3 regions of the Dehalobacter sp. CP genome follow, and region 2 is predicted to be linked to each of the others. Evidence: riboswitches for the same ligand, from Rfam matches in the RefSeq annotation. Region 2 holds a riboswitch; each other region holds the start of a gene.

Region 1 (7,652 bases), 1.5 Mb from region 2:
TCGGTACATTACATAATTCACATCGTTGAAATTCAGCATCCTGATGACCTTTAAGATAGCCTTGAGCATTACGTCGTCTTAATTTTTGATGTCTCATTTTTTCACTTCCACAAAAAAAGTTAATGTTATTTTATCCAAAATCCAAGTTCTTTAATAAGGGAAAAGAAAAAGGGTTCGGAATCGAACCTCTTAGCTTTGCTTTATTAATCTAAGTTCATTATAACATAAAAATATTTTCTTTACTATAACAGCCGGGCTTTCGTTAATCAATGAACATTCTAGTATGCCGACGATTATGTTATTTATTATTTTGTTATGTTTTTTGACAAGTCTTCCTTACTGGTATCTAAACACGAAATATTATCGATATCTAGAAGTGACAAATAATAAAAAGGTATTTTTTTAAAATTTAGGATAAGAATAATACTGTTCATCAAAAATAATAAAAAGGTATTTGAACTCTTGAACTAAGCATTACACGTGAGGTGACATTACATGAATAAAGATTCGCGAGACTTCAGTTTTTCTTTTAAGGCTCTCGGCTCTATTGCAGCCATTTTAACAGCTGGTTACGCCATAGGACATCACAAAGAGCAAAAGTCCGTAATAATACGCCGGGCAAGAAATCGAAGAATAATGCTGGCATCTTTGCCGCTAGCTTTATTAACTACCGGACCACTAACGCGTAAGTTAATTCAAAAAAATGTAGCAAAAGCCATTACTATTTTAACAACAGATGAATACGGCAAAAACGTCATGGAGCTATGGACTGCCATTCATCGGGCCGGTGTTCAAAACATTGTTGAAAACAACTTAAGGGCAACACAAGGGACAACGATTAACAGGCCAATTGGCAGTTCAAAAAGGTTTGACGGGTTCGATAATCTTATGTTTGTTCCACCTCAAATGACGATGCTCTCTAAATCAGGCGAGACCGCAGTTGATATGAAAGTGACACTGGGCCCTAAGGCAGCCAAGCCTCTTACAGTCAATATACCTCTTCTTATTTCTGGAATGGCTTATGGAATCGCTCTAAGTGAGCCCGCAAAAATAGCTTTAGCCAGGGGAGCAAAGCTAGCAGGGACAGCTACAAACTCCGGTGAAGGCCCCTATCTGAAAGAAGAACGCGACGAAGCGGATAAATATATTTTGCAAATTGCCAATTGGCCATGGGGCTTACGCACGGATCAAGAGATTGCTTCTGCGGACATGCTGGAAGTACATATTTCGCAAGGAGGGCAGAAAGGCGTCTTCTATGTAGCTCCGGATGAAATTAAAGGCAAAGCACGTAAACTCATGGGTTTATCCCGCAATCAAGGGATATCGGGTCTACCTGCTCCTCCAGGTGTACAAAGTGCCGCAGATTGGCCCATATTGGTCAATAACCTGCGTAATAAAGCGAATGGAATACCCATTGCTCTGAAATTGATGGCCACGGACAAAATTGAAGAAGATTTAGGTTTAGCTGTAGATGCAGGGTTTGATGTCATTGCAGTCGACGGAACGCAAGGCGGATCTCTTGTTTCCAACCCCACGATGCAGGATGACTTTGGAATTCCCAGTCTCCATGTGTTAGTCCGCGCGGTCCGTTACTTACAAAACCGCGGAATTCGAGAACAGATAAGTCTGATTGTATCTGGCGGCTATTTTAATCCTGGAAGCTGTTTAAAAGCACTTGCGCTTGGTGCTGATGCTATTTATCTGGGTACCGTCCCCTTATATGCCTTAGCCAACAAGCAGCATAAAAAAGTAATCCCCTGGGAACCTCCTACGGTCCTTGTTAGCTATGCATCGAAATATAACAAAAAGCTGAACATAAACTTAAGCGCTGAAAGGGTATCCAATGTCTTACGCTCTATGGCCGTCGAAATGGAACAAGCCATTCGTGGCTTGGGGAAAACTTCTATCAAAGAGCTAAGCCCTAGCGACTTAGTGGCGCTTGATACGTTCTCTGCTGAATTAACTGGGGTAAAAAGAGCCTATTAGTTTAATTATAAACCTAGAATTTGCTTGAATTCTTCTTTTAACTGTTTCTTAAACTGTAGATTAGGCTTCACGGTTACCTTGTTTTCGCGCAATTGAGGCAGAATCTTGAGGAACCCGTAGTCTTCTTTTTCAGCTGTTCCGATCATTTCCTTTACCTTATAAGATTTTCGCATATTCATCAATCCCCTCCCCCTCTTAAATATCTCGTTCACGATTAATTACCAATTCCGTATAGGCTTCGTTGTTATGACAGATGTTGTTCCAGATACTATCGATGATCATAGCATCGACCTGCTGAAACAGATACTTTTCGCTTTGAACGTAGATGATGGCGCATATCTCACTTCTAAAGAATAAGGGAACAGCCATGATTGATGCGTCGTCGCTGATCCTAAAGTCCTTATTAATAATCGATTCCTGAGCCAGCTCCTTTAATGTGGCTCTATTCACAATCGGTACTTTATGATATGAGGCAATCTCTTCAGATACAATCAGATAATCGCAGTGTGTCTTTCTAATAGTATATAGTTTAAATTGGATATTGATTACCTTTGTTATACTTTTAATAAAATATGGATCCGTAATTTCTTTTCCAATGTTTTTGATATCTTCAATCATTTCCATTATCGATGCGTTATTTAAGATTCTTAATATCCCCATCAAGGCAACACTGACTTCATTCAGCATGGCATTTTTAATAACGGCAGACTCAGACAATATAGCCTCCATGCTAAGCTCTCCGTAAGGTGTTTTAATGCCAATCGTTTTAAAACTTAGAAACGGCAGTTTAATCATTAATAACCATAATAAAATATATAAGACGATTCTTATCCCTTGAAATACGGGTGCTTGAAGAATTTGGGCAAAGACACCTAAATGATTTGTATTTATCCCTACAGGATTACTTAGAAATAACTCCTCACAGAAATAAAAGCCAATAAATATTGCGATCAGTGCGATGAATATCCCCCATATTTGTCTGGCATTTAACCGTTTTACCTGATAAAGTGTTTTAGACAAAAACGTTTCAAATGTGCCAAAGCATGTTATGATCACTGCTCCTAAAATGGTTCCTAAAACAGTACCACAAGCTATCCCTATTAAGATTCCGCATTTTGCAATCAAATTATTGTCCTCACTTTTGTCCGATTACAACATCAGTACCAATATATGGTAAGATATAGTCAAAAATTACTCCTTGTGGAATATTTTAAATAATTTCTAATATACAAATATATAAACAGCTCCTTCCAGGCAGTATCCTTAACACAGGATCCACTTCAGAAAGGAGCTGTTTGTTTAATACATTCACTTACAAAATGTACAATATTGTATTTTATTTGGTCTTATCAAATTCTATCAGTTTCTGAGCAAAATCACCATAAAATCTATACAGCGGATGCTTTGGATTAGCCGGCAGCTCCTGGCTTTCGTCATAAGCCAAAGTTGAAACTATCATTGAAGCTGCCGCTACAGCAGGCAGTACGCTTGGCGCCGCTTTGATCGGACCATAGAATAAGAAATCGCTCCACAGGACGGCCGATACTGCATGTACTGCAGCATTCATGGCGGAAAAGCCTTCCCCACCCCACATTTCCCGGCTTTCTTTCCACATATACGTCCCATTAGCAGGAGCTGATCCAACCGGCCAGCCGGTTTCCGCTTTGATTTGTTTACCTGCCAAGGCTGAAAAAGAAATAGACGGAAGATTCATGACTGTCGTATCGATCAAGACCGAGGCAAAATCTTTCGCTCCAATGGCTGTCAGCATTTCACGGCATGTATGTACCCTGCCGGAAGGAGTCTGGTTCGTTTCATCGAAGACCTGCAGGACCACGTGTTTAATTCCCAGCTCTTTTAATGCCGCTGCCTGGCCGATCATGTCTTTATCCCAGGGTGTAATGCTGTTATATAAAATTTTGTCCTGAATACCAAGACCGGCAGCATATTCTGCCGCATCAAGACGCGCTTTTTCTCCCCAAATGTCAATAGCAAAAGGGTGGTTGCTGATTGTAAGGTAAAAATCAATATATTCCTTCATCTCATCTGCGGAAACCGCTGTCAAAGCTACTATGGCAGGTATCCCTGTCTGATCGGACAGCTCTTCCTGCCTGAGAATGTATGAGCGGGCTTTTTCACGATCAAATTTCCTGTCACGGCGGCTTTCCAAAATACGGTCTCCGTTATGAAACATTGAGGATATAAGCAGAGGCGGATTATCTCCAGGTTGGCCACCGATAATCATGTCACAGATACGGAAAACTTTTGGTGTTAAGTCATATTTAAACATTTCTTCTCCAATATCTCTTTGGATGATTTAGCAAATCATATTATACCATAGATCATTGCAAATAACCATTATTTAACAGCAATTGCCAGATTGAGTGATTATTTAAAAATTAATTTGACTTGACTTTATTTATGATTTTCGTTATCTTAATAGAAGTTGAATATATTTATATAATCTTAGGTGCCCCACTAAGGGGAGAATAGGAAAATCGGTAATAATCCGATACGGACCCACCACTGTGTAGACGAGTCCTCGCTGATCCACTGGCGTATGCTGGGAAGGTGCGTTCAGGACGTTCGAGTCTGAGTCAGGAGGCCTGCCTAAGAGGTAAAAGTCTTTCCTGGGTAATGGAAAGCGGCGGTGATGACGGCAAAATCCCGACCACAAGCATATTTGTGGTGGGGTTTTATTTATTTTTTAATATTTAATTGGAGGTTTTTAAATGAGCAGCCTTACAAAATTTCATGGTTTGGAAAATCTGAAAAATGCGACTGAGCAGGAACTTGAAATTGCCTTGCAAGAACTGATGGGTGGAATCAAAGCGCTCAATCAGGAAGCCTTGGCAGGCATGAAAAGCCGTGTAGACGCGAAAATCAAGCCCCTCGGAAGCTTAGGTGTCTTAGAGGATATTGCACAACAGCTCGCAGGCATATTTGGCACCACGCATCCAAAAATCAATAAAAAAGCAGTCCTGCTTATGGCCGGAGATCATGGTGTTGTCGTCGAAGGCGTCAGTGCTGCACCTCAGGAAATCACGAAACAAATGTTCTATAGTTACCTGAATGGCGGTGCAGGTATCAATGTCCTCGCCCGGAATGCCGGAGCAGATGTTATCAGTACGGACATCGGCATTGCCACCCCGTTGGATGCTCCTGAGCTTATGGCCTACCGGGTTAAAAATGGAACAGACAATATGGCGAAAGGACCGGCAATGAGTCGTCAAGAGGCCATGCTTGCAATACTGACAGGTGCAAGAATTGCCGCCAATGCGATTGACTCTGGTGTTAATCTGTTAGCAACAGGTGAAGTCGGTATTGGCAATACAACACCGAGCGCCGCCTTGATCTCTGTGTTTACCGGTCACTCTGTTGAGGATGTTACCGGCCGCGGAACAGGCTTAAAAGATGATGCCCTGATTAATAAGCAAAACGTGATTAAATGCGCAATCGAAATTAATCAGTGTGACCCTGCCGCGCCAATTGACACCCTGGCTAAAATCGGCGGACTCGAAATTGCTGCGCTCGTTGGAGCAATCCTCGAAGCTTCCTATCAACATGTACCGATTATCCTCGACGGCATCATTTCATCTGCTGCAGCAATAACCGCAGCAAAACTAGCACCCCTGTCCACTTCCTATATGATTGCTTCTCATAGTTCAGAAGAGCTTGGACAGCATCTAGCGCTTCATCAGCTTGGGCTTAAACCCAGACTTGACTTCCATATGAGACTTGGAGAAGGCACAGGTGCCGCCCTAATGTTCCCGATGGTGGAGGCAGCCCTTAAAGTCGCTGATGAAATGGCTACATTTGAACAAGCTGCAGTTACCACCGGAGACTTCTAAAATCTGCAAAGAAAGATAAAAAAGACATGTACGGCATAATCCGTGCATGTCTTTTTTGCATAATCATCGATAATGGAAACTCTTGATAGTTTAATTAGATCCCAATCTTTTGCATCAGCTTGTCACTTGCTAATACAAAATTCTTGCCGATAGCTGTCTGCATAAACGCCTGAAAAAGAATTCCGAGGTTTGCAGGGATAAGGATCACTTCGATCAACGGATATACGTTAATTTGAGATGCGATCCATCTGGCAGCTAATGACAACCCGGTAAAGAAAACCATGGAAAAAAACAGACAGCGCCGGTAGCTGGAACAATGAGAACCGCCGGTAAACACCCGTAAAGCCAAAGCAGAAAACATTATCACGAACGTATACACAATGGTACCGAATATTGCAGATACCCCTACGGTTAGAACTAATTCAATCATTACCCCAAGAAGCAAGGCTAAACTATATTCTATTTTCACTTTATGGACGGCGTCCATTTCTTCACCTTTTACCATACGATTTGTCAAATGATGTGCAACACCCTCGAGATCAAACAATTGTTCACCCATCCTCCAGTCTTTGTTTTAGAAAATGATAAGATCAATTACCTTTCTGTGGATAATGTAGAAAATATAGCCATCTAAATATAATATAATTCTATGTACCTTTGGTATTTCCTGCTAAATTGTTTGTTGAAATTACATAATAGTCCTACATGAAATGAGGATATAAAAAACGCCTCGTATTTATTACGTGGCGTTAATCTCGATATTATGCTATTTATTATTATGCTATTTATTATTGCACACCTTGGTTTTGCTCAAGATTATATTTGAAATCTGCGACGCGCTGGACATAACTATCTGGATCAGCTGAGCCGCCGTCTTCCATCTGCTTTTGACAGCCTTCAAGGCCGTAGTGATTAGACAGCAGCATCAGATCAAAGACGAACTCATCGGCATACCCCTGAGCAGCCCAGTAATTCCTGTAGTATGCCAACTTTTCAATATCTGACTTTGCGGTGGTGTCAATTGGGATATTATCAATTCCTTCTGCCTGATAAACTGCTAAAACCAACGCATACGATAAATCGTTTTCCTCACAAAGATTCCGGATCGTGCCCTGCGGGTCTTCTGGCAGGATGCCCTGACTCGCGGGAATCTCCTGAACGGCAGCAGACTTACCTTCTGCTTGTTGAACGGAATGAACACAAACGGATACAAGGATAACGAGAGGGATGATAACGGATAAACGGCAAATAAAACCTCCTCTCATAAACATGATGCCCACCCCTTCCCATATATTTATTTCCTGGATACCTCAATCCCCTTTCGCGAAATACAATAAATTTCTTCATTCACCGTTCATATATTCTTATATATATTCTCTCCATAATATATTCTTTTTAATAGAAGAATAGTTTTGCTATCATATTTTTAAGGATATTTTTTAATTAGACGCATTTTGTTGTGTTGATCTGATAACGGGTTTATTAAAAATTTTAATTAATTATCTGGTTAAAAAATCCGCATAATGTTACAATATTTTTATCCTTCGCAGATTATTTGTAGATAAAAATTTGATAAAGGGTGTAAGAATGGACATTTTTTTAATTATTGGAATCATTGTAGGTGCTCTTGCCGTAGTCGTAGGCATGATTGTCAAAGGAGCCAATGTAGCTGTGCTATTGAATCCAGCTGCGGCCATTATTATTCTGATCGGGACAACTGCAGCCGTGATGAACTCATTTCCAAGAAAAGAATTCTTGAACATTCCCAAAGTATTAGCTGCCCTTTTTCGAGAAAAACAACCATATGATGCTGTG
Region 2 (7,652 bases):
ATGCATATCGGACTCGATGTTGGTTCGACCACCGTAAAAATTGCAATACTTGATGAAAAAGATAACTTGGTTTTCAGCAGCTACCAAAGGCATTTTTCAGATGTCCAGCATACAGTCAGCAACCTTCTGCAAAAGATTTACAGTCAGTTCCGCAATGAAAAAGTCACCATGAACGTGACAGGTTCAAGCGGTATGTCCACTTCCGAACAGATTGGGATTCCTTTTATTCAGGAGGTCATTGCCTGCCAAAAAGCTGTTGAACGATTTATTTCGGATACGGATGTCGCGATAGAACTGGGCGGCGAAGATGCCAAGATCACATATTTTGGGGAATCGCCCGAACTCAGGATGAACGGTACCTGCGCCGGCGGGACAGGTGCGTTTATTGATCAAATGGCCATCTTGCTGAAAACCGACGCTGCGGGTCTCAATGAACTGGCTTCGCATCATCAGGAGATTTATCCGATTGCTTCGCGCTGCGGGGTTTTTGCTAAAACAGATATTCAACCGCTCTTAAACGAAGGCGCGGCCAAGGAAGATATTGCCGCCTCGATTTTTCAGGCTGTCGTGAATCAGACCATTGCGGGTTTAGCCTGTGGCAAACCAATCCGGGGCAATGTGGCATTTCTGGGCGGACCGCTTTCTTTCCTGCCTGAACTGCGCCAGCGCTTTATTGAGACCTTGAAGCTTAAACCGGAAAATATTATCGTGCCAGATAATGCTCAGTTTTTTGTGGCGATTGGGGCAGCCCTGGCTTCGAAACAGAGTGAAGTCTGCGATCTTCACGTGATCTATGAGAACATCCCGAATCTGCATAATTCGGATTCGGCCACTACCCTCCTCCAGCCTTTGTTTGCCAGTGAAGAAGAGTATGAAGCCTTCAGTCAAAGGCATCGAGGAAATTCCGTCGCGAAGAGACCGCTGGCAGAAGCCAGGGGAACCTGCTTTTTGGGTATCGATGCCGGATCGACCACGACGAAACTGGCTCTGATCGATGAAGATGGCAATTTACTTTATTCCCATTATGGAAGTAACGGAGGAAGTCCGTTAAAATCTACGGTTTCTGCTCTGCAAAAGCTTTATCAGGCTTTGCCGTCCGGAGCCACGATTGGCGGTTCCGTCGTGACCGGCTATGGAGAAGCCCTGCTAAAGGCTGCCCTCAAAGTTGATCACGGAGAAATAGAAACGGTTGCCCACCTTAAGGGCGCCGAATATTTTCTGCCCGGTGTTGACTTTATCCTCGATATCGGTGGCCAGGACATGAAATGCATGCAGATCCGCGACGGCGTTATTCACAATATCATGCTGAATGAAGCATGTTCTTCGGGCTGTGGGTCATTTATCGAGACGCTGGCCCAGTCCCTGAGTTTATCTCTCTCGGAATTTGTGCAAAGAGGTTTATTTTCAAGGACCCCGGTCGATTTGGGTACCCGCTGCACCGTATTTATGAATTCCAAAATCAAACAGGTCCAAAAAGAAGGCGCGGATATCGGCAGCATCGCGGCCGGGATCTCGTATTCAGTCGTCAAAAATGCGTTATACAAAGTCATCCGCCTGCACAATTCTTCCGAAGTTGGCAAGAAAATCGTTGTTCAGGGCGGAACGTTTAATAATGATGCTGTTTTAAGAAGTTTTGAACGTGTCACCGGCCGCCAGGTCATTCGTCCGGACATTGCCGGTATCATGGGCGCGTTCGGAGCGGCTCTTATTGCCCGCGACCATTATCAGGCCGGAGAACAGACTACCCTGCTTGGTGAAAATGAACTGGAGGATTTCCTTACGGAGACCCGTACGCGCCACTGTGGCCTATGCGGCAATAATTGCCTGTTGACGGTCAACCAATTCTCGGACGGCAGGGAGTTTCTGACAGGAAACCGCTGCGAGCGTGGAGCCGGACTGGAAAGCACCTCTGAGGATATTCCGAACCTTTTTGCCTATAAATATGAGCGTCTTTTTGCCTATAAACCACTCAAGAAGGAAGAAGCAGTCCGTGGCGAGATCGGGATTCCACGGGTCCTGAATATGTATGAACATTATCCGTTCTGGTTTACGCTGCTAACGGAGCTCGGTTTCAGAGTTATTTTGTCCGGCCGCTCCTCGAAAAAGATATTTGAGCTCGGCATGGAGACCGTAGCTTCCGAGTCGCTGTGCTATCCGGCCAAACTGGCCAACGGGCATATTAAGGACCTTCTGAACAAAGGGGTCAAGCGGATTTTCTATCCGTGCCTTCCGAGAGATGAAAAAGAGCTGGCTGGCGCGAATAATAATTACAACTGCCCGATTGTCACTTCTTATCCGGAATCCCTTCATGCCAATGTGGATGAAATAAGGAACAAAGAAGTTGCGTTTATTTTCCCGTTCCTGCCGATTGATGATATGGCGCGTTTAAAAGTTCGGATCTATGAAGAATTTAAAGCGATGGGTATAACACGACAAGAGGCAGCAAGTGCTGTAGATAAGGCTTTTGCCGAAAGAGATGCTGTTCGCCAGGACCTCAGAAACAAAGCGGAAGAAGTATTGGACTATTTGCAAAAGAACAACCTGAAAGGTATCGTACTTGCTGGTCGGCCGTATCATACCGATCCGGAGATCAACCACGGGATTCCAGAGATGATTACCGGTCTGGGGATCGCTGTGCTGACTGAAGATTCTGTCGCTCATCTTGGTCAGGTGGAAAGGCCTCTGCGCGTCCTCGACCAATGGGTCTACCACTCCAGGCTGTATGCGGCAGCAAGTTTTGTGGCAACCAGGGATGACTTGGAACTTGTCCAATTGAATTCGTTTGGCTGCGGACTGGATGCCGTCACCACGGATCAGGTTCAGGAGATACTGCACCAGTACAGAAAGACCTATACCTTGGTTAAAATTGATGAGATCAATAATCTGGGTGCTATTCGTATCCGGATACGGTCATTGCTCGCTGCAATGAAGGAAAGAGACAAAAAAGAAATTCATGCGCATAAGCTTTTTGAGACACCAAAAAGAGTCATGTTTACAGAAGAAATGAAGTATGAGTATACGATTCTTTCTCCACAGATGGCACCGATCCATTTTGAACTGATTGAAGAAGCTACCCGTTTGGAAGGCTATAAGATAGAGATTCTGCCTGATGTCGAGATGGATGTTGTCGAACAGGGACTTCTGCATGTGCATAACGATGCCTGCTATCCTTCAATCCTGGTTGTCGGTCAGATTATGGCGGCGTTGAAATCAGGCCGTTATGACCTGAACAAGACGGCAGTCATTATGTCGCAAACAGGCGGCGGCTGTCGGGCCAGCAATTATATCGGTTTTATCCGTAAGGCCCTGAAAGATGCCGGCATGGAACAGATTCCGGTTATTTCCCTTAATGCCGGCGGTCTCGAATCCAATCCCGGGTTCAAACTTTCTATGAAGATGATCAAGCGTTGCGTGATGGCTACGGTTTATGGCGATCTGCTGATGCGCGTAACCAATGCCATACGACCCTATGAGAAAAATAAAGGAGAAACGAATGCCCTCCTGGCTAAATGGCTGAAGGACCTGAAGCCGACTCTCGCGGCGATGAGCTTGCGGCAATATCACCGGAATATCCGCCGGATTATCCAGGACTTCGATCGTATCGAGATCCTGGATGTTAAGAAACCAAAGGTCGGGGTGGTTGGGGAGATCCTCGTCAAATTTCATCCATTTGCCAATAATTTTATTGTGGATGTTCTGGAAAAGGAAGGCGCCGAAGCCGTTCTGCCGGATCTGATGGATTTCTTTATGTACTGTGCGTATGGAACAATATTCAGAAGAAAAGAACTCGCTGGCTCACTGAAAAGCGAACTTATCAGCCGCTATATTATCTGGCGGTTGGAAAACTACCGCCGGGTAATGAAACGTACTCTGGCAAAGAGCAACCGTTTCCATCCTCCCAAATCGATTTATGAGTTGGCCGATATGGCCGGCAAAATCATGCATCTTGGACATCAGACCGGCGAAGGCTGGTTCCTAACCGCGGAAATGCTGGAACTGATAGAAAGCGGAGCAACAAACGTCGCCTGTCTGCAGCCGTTTGCCTGCCTGCCAAATCATATCACGGGTAAAGGGATGGTCCGTGAACTTAAACGGCACTACCCGCTGGCGAATATTGTGCCAATCGATTACGATCCGGGTGCCAGCCAAGTGAATCAGATTAACAGAATTAAACTGATGCTTTCAGTCGCTTTCAAAAATATGGAGAAGGCGGAAGCAGTCAATAATGCCAATACAAACAATAGAAATAAAATAAATAACAATGCCGGGCAAATGCAATCTGCACCCGGCGAGGGAGCGGCAGCTTCGCATAACGCTGAAGAAGGTAAAGAGCCGTATTCCGAACAGAAGATTATTTAATAAAAAAACCCCTTCAGTATTGTACGCTGAAGAAGTTTTGAATATTTATTGAAGTAGATTAGGAATACTAAATGAGTCCGTTATTCTATTTCATCTGCTGTTTGGCATAGGCGATCATTTTTTTGACCATCTGGCCGCCGATCGGGCCTCCTTCCAGACCATTCTGTCTGGCAGTGACATCGCCTTTATAGTGATCGTTATTTTCCCTTACAAAATCAAGATGGCCGATTTCAGCCGCAGCCTCCATTTTTAGATTCTGCAGCAGCTTTTTTTTGCTTTCACTTGTTTTGCTCATTTTTTTTCACCTCCATCAATATTATTGACACTTTTGAAAAAAATCTTCATTGTAAATAATCCAATATCAGAGAGATTTAACCTTCAAGTTTTTTAAATGCAAATGTTTGGACGCAAACATAGTGACTGGAGTTGGAGAAAACATGCTGCAGATCAAAGTTCTGGCAGTAGGGAAAATCAAAGAAAATTATTTAAAAGAAGGGCTGAAGGAATACGCCAAGCGTCTTGGTGCGTACATTCGGCTTGAGATGATTGAAGTTGAGGACGAACCATGCTCCGAAAGGGCATCAGCTGCCGACGAAGCAAGAGTAAAACAGAAAGAAGCTGAAAAGGTTCTTAAATTAATTTCACCTCAGGATTATGTAGTTTTGCTGGATCTTCTGGGAAAGGAACTTTCTTCACCCGAACTTGCCGTTTTGTTTGATGAAAAAGGGCTTTCAGGCCAGAGCCGGATCACTTTTGTGATTGGCGGATCTCTCGGTACGGCAGATGAAATCCGAAAACGGGCCGATTACCGGTGGTCGTTCTCGAAGCTTACCTTTCCGCACCAGATGATCAGGCTTATCCTACTGGAGCAGATTTACCGGGCGTGCAAGATCAGCAAAGGGGAACCCTACCACAAATAGAATTGATGGAGGTAAAGATACTTCAATTAATATGTTCAAGGCTAAAGTAAAAATAATATTGATTCCTTGTCGAAAGAGCGATATAATGAATCAGGATTAAAACTGAATAGGCAGAACAGGTGTTGAATGAAGCTGATAAGCGTATCATTCAATGAATAAGGAAAGTCGGGTAGAAGCCCGCGCGGTCACGCCGCTGTGAAAGTGGAGTTCTTCAGGTATACCACTGGGAAACTGGGAAGGTCTGAAGATCGATGATGCTTAAGCCAGAAGACCTACCTGTTTTAGTGTCTCACCATATACTCTACGAGTGATAGAGAGGGGGATGTATGTGCAAGACTACCGAGGAAAACTTCCTAGCATATGAGCCTCTCGACGTAAGATGTTGAGAGGTTTTTTGTTTCATATCTTATATAGGAGAGTTTGACGATGATAAATAAAAAGATTTGGATAATGGGTCTCGTACTTATGTTTATGTTCTTGCCCCAGCAGACATATGCCATGCATATCATGGAGGGCTTCCTTCCTGCGGGTTGGTGTATTACTTGGGGTGCTTTGGCAATACCTTTTGTTCTGGCTGGTTTTTTTTCTATCAGAAGAACTGTTGGAGAGCATCCCAAAACATTAATGCTTTTGGCGATGGCAGGCGCCTTTGCTTTTGTTTTGTCTTCCCTGAAGATTCCTTCCGTTACAGGAAGCAGTTCGCACCCTACAGGGGTTGGCTTTGGCGCTATCTTGTTCGGACCGACCGCAATGGCCGTAATTGGCTTGATCATACTGCTGTTTCAGGCTGTCTTACTGGCCCATGGCGGATTGACAACATTGGGGGCAAATACTTTTTCGATGGGCATTGTGGGGCCGCTGGTAGCTTTTGCTACATATAAAATTGTGAAGAAAGCAAATGGACCGCAGTGGCTTGCTGTGTTTCTCGCTGCCGCACTTGGGGATTTATTGACTTACGTCACGACATCGGTGCAGCTTGCACTGGCGTTTCCAGCTGAAACAGGCGGCGTTATGGCATCACTTACCAAGTTTCTAGGTATTTTTGCCTTAACGCAAGTACCATTGGCGATCAGTGAAGGTATTTTGACTGTGCTGATATTTAAGGCGATTTCATCCTATGCAGGGGATGAGCTTAAAGACTTAAAAATACTTTCAAAGGAGGTCTGAAAGTGTCTGTAGAAACGATGAAACCGAAGAATAAAAATCGGGTTATCATCACAAATATTATTTTAATTACGATTGTCATAGCGCTTGCCGTTATACCCCTGATTGTGCAAAAGAATGCGGAATTTGCTGGGGCTGACAGCCAAGCTGAACAAGCTATAACAGAACTTAACGGGAATTACCAGGCCTGGTTCTCACCGATTTGGGAGCCGCCCAGCGGAGAAATTGAAAGCTTGTTGTTTGCGCTTCAGGCAGCTGTCGGAGCAGGTGTTTTGGGCTACGGGTTAGGTTATCTGCGGGGTCGTAAGAAAAAGGAAGAACCGGTAAACAATGATTTACATCGATAAATACGCTTATTTATCCAGGCTTAAACAAACGAATCCATTGAAAAAGCTGGTCTTAGCCGTTTTGGTTTTGGGGATCTGTCTCTGGGCTGATTCCGTTGCGGTGTCAATCTTGACGCTCCTGATCATGGGTTGGTATACCGTTTGCAAAGGCGGTACACCTGTTGGAATTTTTATTAGACTGATGCTTGTCCCGCTTTCCTTTTTAGTGATCGGCGTTTTAACCATTGCGGTCAATGTTTCAGGGGACAAAGATGTTTTTGTATTCTCTATATATGCATTTGGCATGTATATTGGGGTGTCGCAGTCCGGTATTCTAAGTGCGGCGAATCTGTTTTTTAAAGCGCTTGGCGCGGTTTCCTGTCTGTATTACGTATCGCTGAGTACGCCGATGGTAGACCTGCTGGCGGTTCTTCGGAAGCTTAAAGTTCCAAGACTAATGGTTGAATTGATGGGACTAATCTACCGGTTTATCTTTGTATTTTTGGAAATGGCAGAAACCATGTTTACGGCGCAGAATTCCCGCTTGGGCTATGCGGGGCTTTCCTCCGGATACCGTTCATTGGCGGGTCTGGCTTCTTCGCTTTTTATCCGGTCTTATCAGAGGGCGGATGAACTGTATATTGCGCTTGAGGCCAGGGGATATGACGGTGAGCTCAGTGTGATCCATGAGCAGGCGGAGACTCATTGGACGGAATATATTCCGATTGTGCTGATTAACCTATTCCTGATTGCAGTTGCGCTGTTTTCCAAACAATGGACAGGAGGCTTGCTATAATGGCCAAAAATGGCTTGATTGAAAATGTGGAGGCTAAAAATATCTTGGAAGTCAGAAATCTCCACTACATCTACAGTGATGGAACCC
Region 3 (7,652 bases), 370 kb from region 2:
CAAAGAAGATGCGCTTAAAGCCATTGCTGAAGAAGCGATTCGCCGTAATACGGGAGCGAGGGGTCTCAGGGCGATTATGGAAGAAATCATGCTGAACGTGATGTATGATATTCCAACCCGCTCGGATGTCACCAAGTGCATCGTTACCAAGGATACAATCCTTCAGCGGATTGAGCCTGAGCTTATCACAGTGGATAGCAAGAAGGAAGAATCAGCTTAAGTAGAATAAAGTCAAAGTAAATGTTTACAGCCGCCGGCGAAGAAATTTGCCGACGGCTGTTTTTGGCTTTTGATTGATCTAGTTAAAGCATTCGAAAAATACCTACATTAAAATATTTTCTGGCATGCAGACTAACCTAAACGGCCTTATGATCAGTCTGGGGGCCACAGTTCCGCTGTGAGCGGAGCACGATGCGGAGCGCGGCTTTTTGCGCCAAGGAGGGCGCAACAGCCGAAAAGTGGTATTGTGGCTCCCAGACTTGCCCAATTCCTTTAAATAGTGGTGTACTACTCGTCGATCTTCGCTGCAGCAATGATCCTTACTGTCAGCACTGCAAAGCAATGGGACATTTCCGTTATGGCAGCGTCAACGGAGCTGTAGGAAATTAAGAAATCATTCAAAGAATCACGCAGGAAATCAGCCGGTAAGTCGTAGCCGCTCCTGAGACGGTCAATGATGATTTTTCCTTCGACGGCTGCCTGGGCAGGTGATAATAACTGCCATTCCAATTGATCCAGCAGATGGACATAGAGCGTAGCCGGAATCACCAGTTCCTCTTCGCGCTCAATCTTCTTTAACCTGTTCAGAAACTCGTGCTTATTCAACGATTCCAGTTTACTCGATTCCGCTTGATAGGTAGATCCAGATCCCTGACATTCTAGGACACCGATGCCCTTCTGGTATTCCTGCCAGAGGGTTTCTTCATTGATACCGAATCTTTTCAGGCGGTTCAGCAGACTGAACTGGTATTCCGGACAAAGACCGGTCTGCAGGAAAAGAGCCTCCTTCACAGCTTGTTTGACGGTAATTCCGATCAGTTCTCCCAATTTGCTGTGTTTGCCGGCATAGAAAAGCCGGGAGCCAGACTTGCTGTTGCAGATGATGACCGTCCCGTCTGTGCCTGATCCTGTGGCGATGCCTCTGGAGTAACAGCTGCCGGCCATAAGCTCCTGCAGGGCAGCCGTTTTGGCTTCTGTACAGGTCACAAGTGCTCGGGTCAGGGTCTCTTCCGGAAGATCGGCATTGATATACAGCAGAATATTAATCGTTCCAGCCGGAATGGTTACCGTTTCCCCCTGCCGTTCATGAAAAAAAGCGGGATCACCGATCCGGCCGCCGTTCATTTCGATGCCGCCGGTTACCACTGCGGTGACAGTTAGATCTTCGTAGCTTGCTGTCCGAATAGCCGCATTATTCATGGCAGCAGCCGTCAGAAGGCCTGCAGAGGCTTCAGGATCAAGACCCAATTCCGCGGCAATCAGCTTCATATGTTCCTCATAGACGGCTGGAGTGATGTCACACCTCAAACCCATCCCGGAATTAATATCGTGGTTAAAAACAAATTTCAGGTTTTCGCGGTAACCACCGTTTAAATGGGCGGTACTCAGGACCTTGCGGTCATCCTTGAAAGAAATAATGATACTGTCTTTATAGCGCTCAACAGTATCACCTGTTTCGTAAGTCCACAGAAGCAAATCATTTTCCTCCGATCCTACCTAATAGTTCCCGGATACTGCCGAACTTCTCTGCGCCGTGCTGCATCATGCCGGCAAGAAGGCTGTTAGCTTTGCCACCGGTAAAATCTCCTGTGTAATCCCACTGTTCTGATTCAGTTTCCACAATCATTACCTTTTTGTTTTTAAGGTGTAAGGCCACGGAAACCTGTTCTAAATTGACGATGTTCCCGTACCCGAAAGGGACGGACAAAACAATGATCAGGTCTGCTTCATTTAGAAGCTCTTCGTTCATGTTAAAGGCTTCGGCGGAGATGGGGGCAAAAGGAGCTTCTTCGGAAACGGCAATGCCGAGCTCTTTGGCTTTTTTCCAGTCCGAATCTCCAATGTTCAGGACGCCGCAGCTCACCTGATAACCGGCCTGAACCAATTGTTCCATCAGATAGACACCGCTTCCGCCACCGCAGAGTAAATGGATACGTATATCCCTGGCAGCCTCACTCCGGTCCTTTTTTTTACTTAACGGAATAATATTAAAGCGTCCGGTGATTTCATTCGTAGTAATCGCAACTTCGATATGGTAGCTATCCCGGATCTTCTGGGCTGTCAACACTTCAACAGGACTGCCATAAGCCACAATTCTGCCTTTATCGAGAAGAATGATTTTATGGCTGAACTGGGCAGCAAGGTTAAGGTCGTGCAAAACAGTAATCACGGTCAGGCCTTTGGTTTTATTCAAACGATCCAGAAGCTCCAGTAATTCGTATTGGTGCTGGATATCTAAATGAGAGGTGGGTTCATCGAGCAGCAGCACTTTGGGTTCCTGAGTTAAGGCTCTCGCCACAATGACTCTTTGCCGCTCGCCTCCGCTTAGTTCGTTCACAGAACGGTCCCTCAGATGCCAAACGTTTGTCAGTTCCATCGCCCATTGAGCAATCTCCATATCCTTTTCAGAATCGCCCTCAAATCTCTTTTGATGGGGCATTCTGCCCATCAGTACCGTCTCCATGACAGAAAAAGCAAAATCCCCTCCGGTATCCTGGGGGACCACTGCGATCGTTTTGGCAAGATCTTTTTTCCTAATCTTAAAAATATCCTGATCATCGAGCAGGACAACTCCTTTTTGGGGAGTAATTTCTGCGGTAATATTTTTCAGCAGGGTAGATTTGCCGGACCCGTTGGGGCCGATGATGGACACAAAGCTGCCCTTGCTGATTTCCAGACTTAAGTCTTCCAGAATATTTTTACTGCCATAGGTGAATGTAAGGTTGCTGGCAATGATTGAAGAATCCACTTATATTACTCTCTCTTTCTTTTTCTTCAGCAGATAGATGAAGAAGGGTCCGCCAAAAAGCGCAGTGATGACACCAACAGGGATTTCCTGTGAACCCAGGCATGTCCTGGCAATCGTATCGGTAATCACCAAAAAGGTCCCACCCACCAGAAAGGAGAGTGGAAGCAGGACCCGGTGATCCGGACCAACCATAATCCTGACAATATGCGGAACGATCAGTCCGACAAAACCAATGGAGCCGCAGGATGCCACGGCTCCCGCTGTTGTCAGGGAGGTGGCCATCAGCAGAATGATTTGCAGTTTCCCAAGATTGATGCCAAGATGCTGGGCGGTACTGTCGCCGAATACCATCGCATTCATTTCCTTCGCTAAAGCGAATAAGACAATTACGCCAATAAGGATAAACGGCGCAGCAAGTTGGATATGCTCCCAGCTCTTGTTGGCAAAACTGCCCATGAGCCATAGATAAATTTTATCGATATCATCCGTATTCAAAACCATCAGGAAAGACATGACTGCTGACAGGAACGCACTGAGTGCGACCCCTGCCAGCAGCAGTGTCGTGACAACGACTTTTTTCCCGACTTTGGCTAGGGAGTAGACAATCCAGGTTGTCAGAAAAGCACCGATAAAACTGAAAACAGGAATTTCGATCATGCCCAGGAAACCGCCTGCGCCGGTGATGATGGCGACCGTCGCACCCAAACCTGCTCCGGAGGATACACCCATTACGTAAGGATCGGCCATCGGGTTTTTAAAAAAACCTTGCAGGGTGCCTCCGATGACGCCCAGAGCTCCGCCAACCAAAGCTGCCAGAATGACCCTCGGAACACGCAGAGACCAGATAATCGTTTGATGGACATGGGAATAGTCTTCAGCATGAAACCAGTGATTCAATAAAGGTACTTTGCTCATGATAATTCCGGCGCTCTCTTTAAACGAAATATCTGCTGAGCCGACCGTTGTGCAAAAAATGCCCACAGCAATCAAGAACAAGGTGAAGCAGATCAGCAGGTACTTCCAACTTTTCCGGTTGTTTAAAACATCCATGATTGATAGCACCGTTAACTTCCAAAAACTTCAGGATGAATAATCTTTGCGATTTGCTCCAGACCGTCGATGACTCTTGGGCCTGAGCGGCTGATCAGGTTGTCGTCGACAGCATATACCTTGTTGTCTTTCACCGCACTTAAGACTTCATAGCCGGTCCTGTTTTGGATATCTGCAGGGGTATGGGCATGAGTATTGATGATGTAATAATCCGGATCGGCTTGGAGCAGACTTTCCATGCTGTAATTATAAAATTTTTCAGTATTGCCGGCAGCAATATTGACGCCTCCGGCAACTTCGATAAGGTTATTGACAAAACTGGTTGAACCGGCCGACATTAGAGGATCGTCCCAAATTTCCACAAACACGGTCGGCTTGGCGACGTCTTTGAGTTTGGAGGTTATATTTGTCATTCTGGTTCTCATATCTGCAGCGACTTTCTTGGCTTCTGCTTCCTTACCGGTCAGAGAACCGGCCAATTCGATATTGCTGATAACCTGGTCGATCGTATCGGCATCGAGTACAACAACCGTCACCTTCAGCTCTTCAAGCTTCTTGATGACATCTTCCTGCACGCCGGCTGCAATAAAGACCATATCGGGCTCGGCGGCGACAATCGTTTCCAGATTCGGGTTCTTAAACCCGCCCATTTTTTCTTTAGTCAACGCTTGTTCGGGATAATCACAGTAATCGGTTACACCGATAATTTCCTGATCAAGGCCAATGGCAAAAAGTATTTCAGTAATAGCAGGGGCTAAAGAAATAATTTTCTGGGGGTAGGCGTCAAGGGTGATCTGTCTGCCCATCGTGTCTGTAAACGTTTTTCCCTTCAAGGCTTGCTCATTTTGCGCTGAGCAGCCTGTGGCCAGTCCAAGGGCCAGGGTAAGCACCAGGAGCAGAATCAGCAGTAGTGCAGTTGGTTTCTTCTTCATAATCATTTCTCCTTTGTTTCGATTCTTTTTAATAAACAAAATAAAAGTCTCTTATATTCTAAGAGACTTTCCCATTCTAAGTCGTTTAATCATTGAAGGAAGTGTTCTTACCATTACATCATCTTCCCAATCCTAGGCAGGTCTCCTGGCTTACGGGTCATTCTCCTCCCGGCCTTCCCAGATCATATCCAGTGGCATTCGGAATTCGTCTCCGCATACAGTGGTGGGTCCGCGCCGGTTTCCCGGTCTTCCCTATTCTCCTCATCTTGAGGCACCTGGGATTAATCATTCATTTCTCATTTCCCTACGCTAACAATATTGCATAGAAGAAACTTTTTGTCAATCTGAATTTTTTTTAGGAATCCTTCCGGCTTTTCGGACGCTTTCCCGCAGGAGATATTCAATGTGAGCGTTGACGCTCCGGAATTCGTCGGACGCCCATTCTTCAATAATGCTGAATAGCTTTGGATCGATACGCAGCGGAAAGTTCTTCTTGTCTGCCATTATCCTGCTCCTGCCGACGCTTTTTAATACAGGGTGCCGGTATTGAGTACTGGCTGAGCTGAACGGTCGGAGACAATTGCCACAAGTAGATTGTTGATCATTGCCATCTTGCGTTCGTCGTCAAGTTCAATTGTCCCGCTGTTTTCCAACTGCTGAATGGCCATCTGGGCCATTCCGACAGCACCTTCCACAATTTTCTGACGGGCGGCCAGGATTGCGTTGGCCTGTTGCCTCTGAAGCATGGCGCTCGCAATCTCGGTGGCATAGGCCAGGTGGGTCAGGCGGGCTTCAATTACTTCCACGCCGGCAAGTGTAAGGCGTTCCTGAAGTTCCTTCGCAATCTCTTCGGCTACTTCCTCGGTGTTGCCCCTTAAGGAAACGTCACCTTCTTCATAATTGTCATAAGGATATTTGGTTGCAACATGGCGCAATGCTGTCTCACTTTGGATTTCTACAAACTGTTCATAATTGTCAACATCAAATACAGCTTTAGCCGAGTCAACCACTTTGATGACGACAACCGCAGCAATTTCAATCGGATTACCGTCGACATCATTGACTTTCAAACGCTCACTGTTGAAGTTGCGGACTTTTAGGGAAATCTTCTTTGCGGCAACGAACGGAACCGTCATCCAGATGCCAGGTTCGCGAATGCTGCCGATATAGCTGCCGAAGAAGGTCAGTACTTTGGCTTGATTTGGCTGGACAATCTGGATGCCGGTTGAGACAATCAGTGCCAGAAGAAGCAGAATCACTGCCAGGACGATATTCGTGAATCCTGTTTCTTGGACTGAGGCGACAATATTAAATGTTGCAGCAGCCAAAAGGGCTAAAAAAATGAGAATGCCTAAGAACCCGTTAATTTTCCATACTTTTTTTTCGATCATAGTTTATCATCCTTTCTTGGAGAAAAATCCAGTCGATCGAACTGGACCAACCAACTGGATCAAACATTTAATTGATATGATAATGATATCACTTTAATATAATTAATGCAACTGGTTCCGCGGGTGACTTTGGCAATATGTTTTGAATCTTTCGATCTGGTAAATACTACATAGAGAGTCTTGAGCAGGAGGTACAGAAATGGAAGGTTTAGGGTTTGGGTCACTACTGGCGATGATTCAGCTGGCTTTTGTATTGGTTGTCGGAATTTATTTCTGGACGATGTTAAGGCAGCAGTACTCGACGAGATCTGCTGTGGAGAAGGAGTCCGTGAAACAAAAAGAAAAGCTGCAAAGAATGCGTAAAATATCTTTGACGATCCCGCTGTCGGAAAAGACCAGACCGGAAGTCTTTGCGGAGATCATTGGACAAAAAGAAGGCGTGAAAGCACTTCGGGCTGCTTTGTGCGGGCCGAATCCCCAGCATGTCCTGCTGTACGGGCCTCCGGGCGTTGGTAAAACAGCCGCAGCTAGGCTTGTCCTTCAAGAAGCTATGAAAAATTCGCTCTCACCGTTTAAAAGTGAGGCAAAATTTATTGAAGTTGACGGTACGACGGCTAGATTCGATGAGAGAGGGATCGCTGACCCGCTGATTGGTTCTGTCCATGATCCGATTTATCAGGGAGCTGGCGCCATGGGGATGGCGGGAATACCGCAGCCTAAGATGGGTGCAGTCACCAAAGCCCACGGTGGGATTCTTTTTATTGATGAAATTGGTGAACTTCACACTATCCAAATTAATAAACTGCTTAAAGTAATGGAGGACCGCAAGGTTATTTTGGAAAGCTCGTACTACAGCTCTGAGGACAGCAATGTCCCTGAGCACATCCACGATATTTTCCAAAACGGCTTGCCGGCAGATTTTAGAATGATCGGTGCGACGACCAGAAGACCGGAGGAAATACCGGCGGCAGTACGCTCACGCTGTATGGAAATTTTCTTCAGGGCGCTTCAGCCGGAAGAAATTGCAGTCATCGCCAAAAATGCTGCCGAAAAAATTGATATTGAGATCACAGACGGAGCATTGGAAGTTCTTAAAAAATATGCCACGAACGGCAGAGAAGCTGTCAATATCGTACAGCTGGCGGCCGGAGTCGTTCAAAATGAAGGCCATCGCTGTATCGATGAGGAGAATATCGAATGGGTGGTTACAACCGGACAATACACGCCAAGACCGGAGAAAAAAATTCCGCCTTTCCCCCAGATAGGATTGGTCAATGGCCTAGCAATCTACGGAGCAAACCTTGGCATGCT

The links. Region 2 has a riboswitch for cobalamin ahead of AAH944_RS14350 (energy-coupling factor ABC transporter permease). Riboswitches for the same ligand answer to the same signal wherever they lie in the genome.
Region 1: linked by a shared signal. The riboswitch ahead of cobT (nicotinate-nucleotide--dimethylbenzimidazole phosphoribosyltransferase) and the one ahead of AAH944_RS14350 (energy-coupling factor ABC transporter permease) in region 2 are both predicted to bind cobalamin.
Region 3: linked by a shared signal. The riboswitch ahead of AAH944_RS12575 (ABC transporter substrate-binding protein) and the one ahead of AAH944_RS14350 (energy-coupling factor ABC transporter permease) in region 2 are both predicted to bind cobalamin.

What each region holds. Positions count from the first base shown of each region.
Region 1 covers NZ_CP157399.1:1,421,288-1,428,939, forward strand. The annotation lists gene AAH944_RS07250 (hypothetical protein) at 1-97, opposite strand, end outside; gene AAH944_RS07255 (FMN-binding glutamate synthase family protein) at 496-1,986, shown strand; gene AAH944_RS07260 (hypothetical protein) at 1,992-2,165, opposite strand; gene AAH944_RS07265 (hypothetical protein) at 2,182-3,111, opposite strand; gene AAH944_RS07270 (tetrahydromethanopterin S-methyltransferase subunit H family protein) at 3,323-4,276, opposite strand; cobalamin riboswitch at 4,438-4,615, shown strand; gene cobT (nicotinate-nucleotide--dimethylbenzimidazole phosphoribosyltransferase) at 4,719-5,837, shown strand; gene AAH944_RS07280 (accessory gene regulator B family protein) at 5,932-6,396, opposite strand; gene AAH944_RS07285 (hypothetical protein) at 6,626-7,108, opposite strand; gene motA (flagellar motor stator protein MotA) at 7,425-7,652, shown strand, end outside.
Region 2 covers NZ_CP157399.1:2,897,469-2,905,120, reverse strand. The annotation lists gene AAH944_RS14365 (acyl-CoA dehydratase activase-related protein) at 1-4,359, shown strand, start outside; gene AAH944_RS14360 (alpha/beta-type small acid-soluble spore protein) at 4,445-4,654, opposite strand; gene rlmH (23S rRNA (pseudouridine(1915)-N(3))-methyltransferase RlmH) at 4,800-5,279, shown strand; cobalamin riboswitch at 5,380-5,574, shown strand; gene AAH944_RS14350 (energy-coupling factor ABC transporter permease) at 5,706-6,446, shown strand; gene AAH944_RS14345 (energy-coupling factor ABC transporter substrate-binding protein) at 6,464-6,790, shown strand; gene cbiQ (cobalt ECF transporter T component CbiQ) at 6,774-7,565, shown strand; gene AAH944_RS14335 (ATP-binding cassette domain-containing protein) at 7,565-7,652, shown strand, end outside.
Region 3 covers NZ_CP157399.1:2,525,566-2,533,217, reverse strand. The annotation lists gene clpX (ATP-dependent Clp protease ATP-binding subunit ClpX) at 1-220, shown strand, start outside; gene AAH944_RS12590 (adenosylcobinamide amidohydrolase) at 508-1,695, opposite strand; gene AAH944_RS12585 (heme ABC transporter ATP-binding protein) at 1,697-2,968, opposite strand; gene AAH944_RS12580 (FecCD family ABC transporter permease) at 2,969-4,018, opposite strand; gene AAH944_RS12575 (ABC transporter substrate-binding protein) at 4,033-4,950, opposite strand; cobalamin riboswitch at 5,068-5,244, opposite strand; gene AAH944_RS12570 (hypothetical protein) at 5,290-5,454, opposite strand; gene AAH944_RS12565 (SPFH domain-containing protein) at 5,478-6,341, opposite strand; gene lonB (ATP-dependent protease LonB) at 6,541-7,652, shown strand, end outside.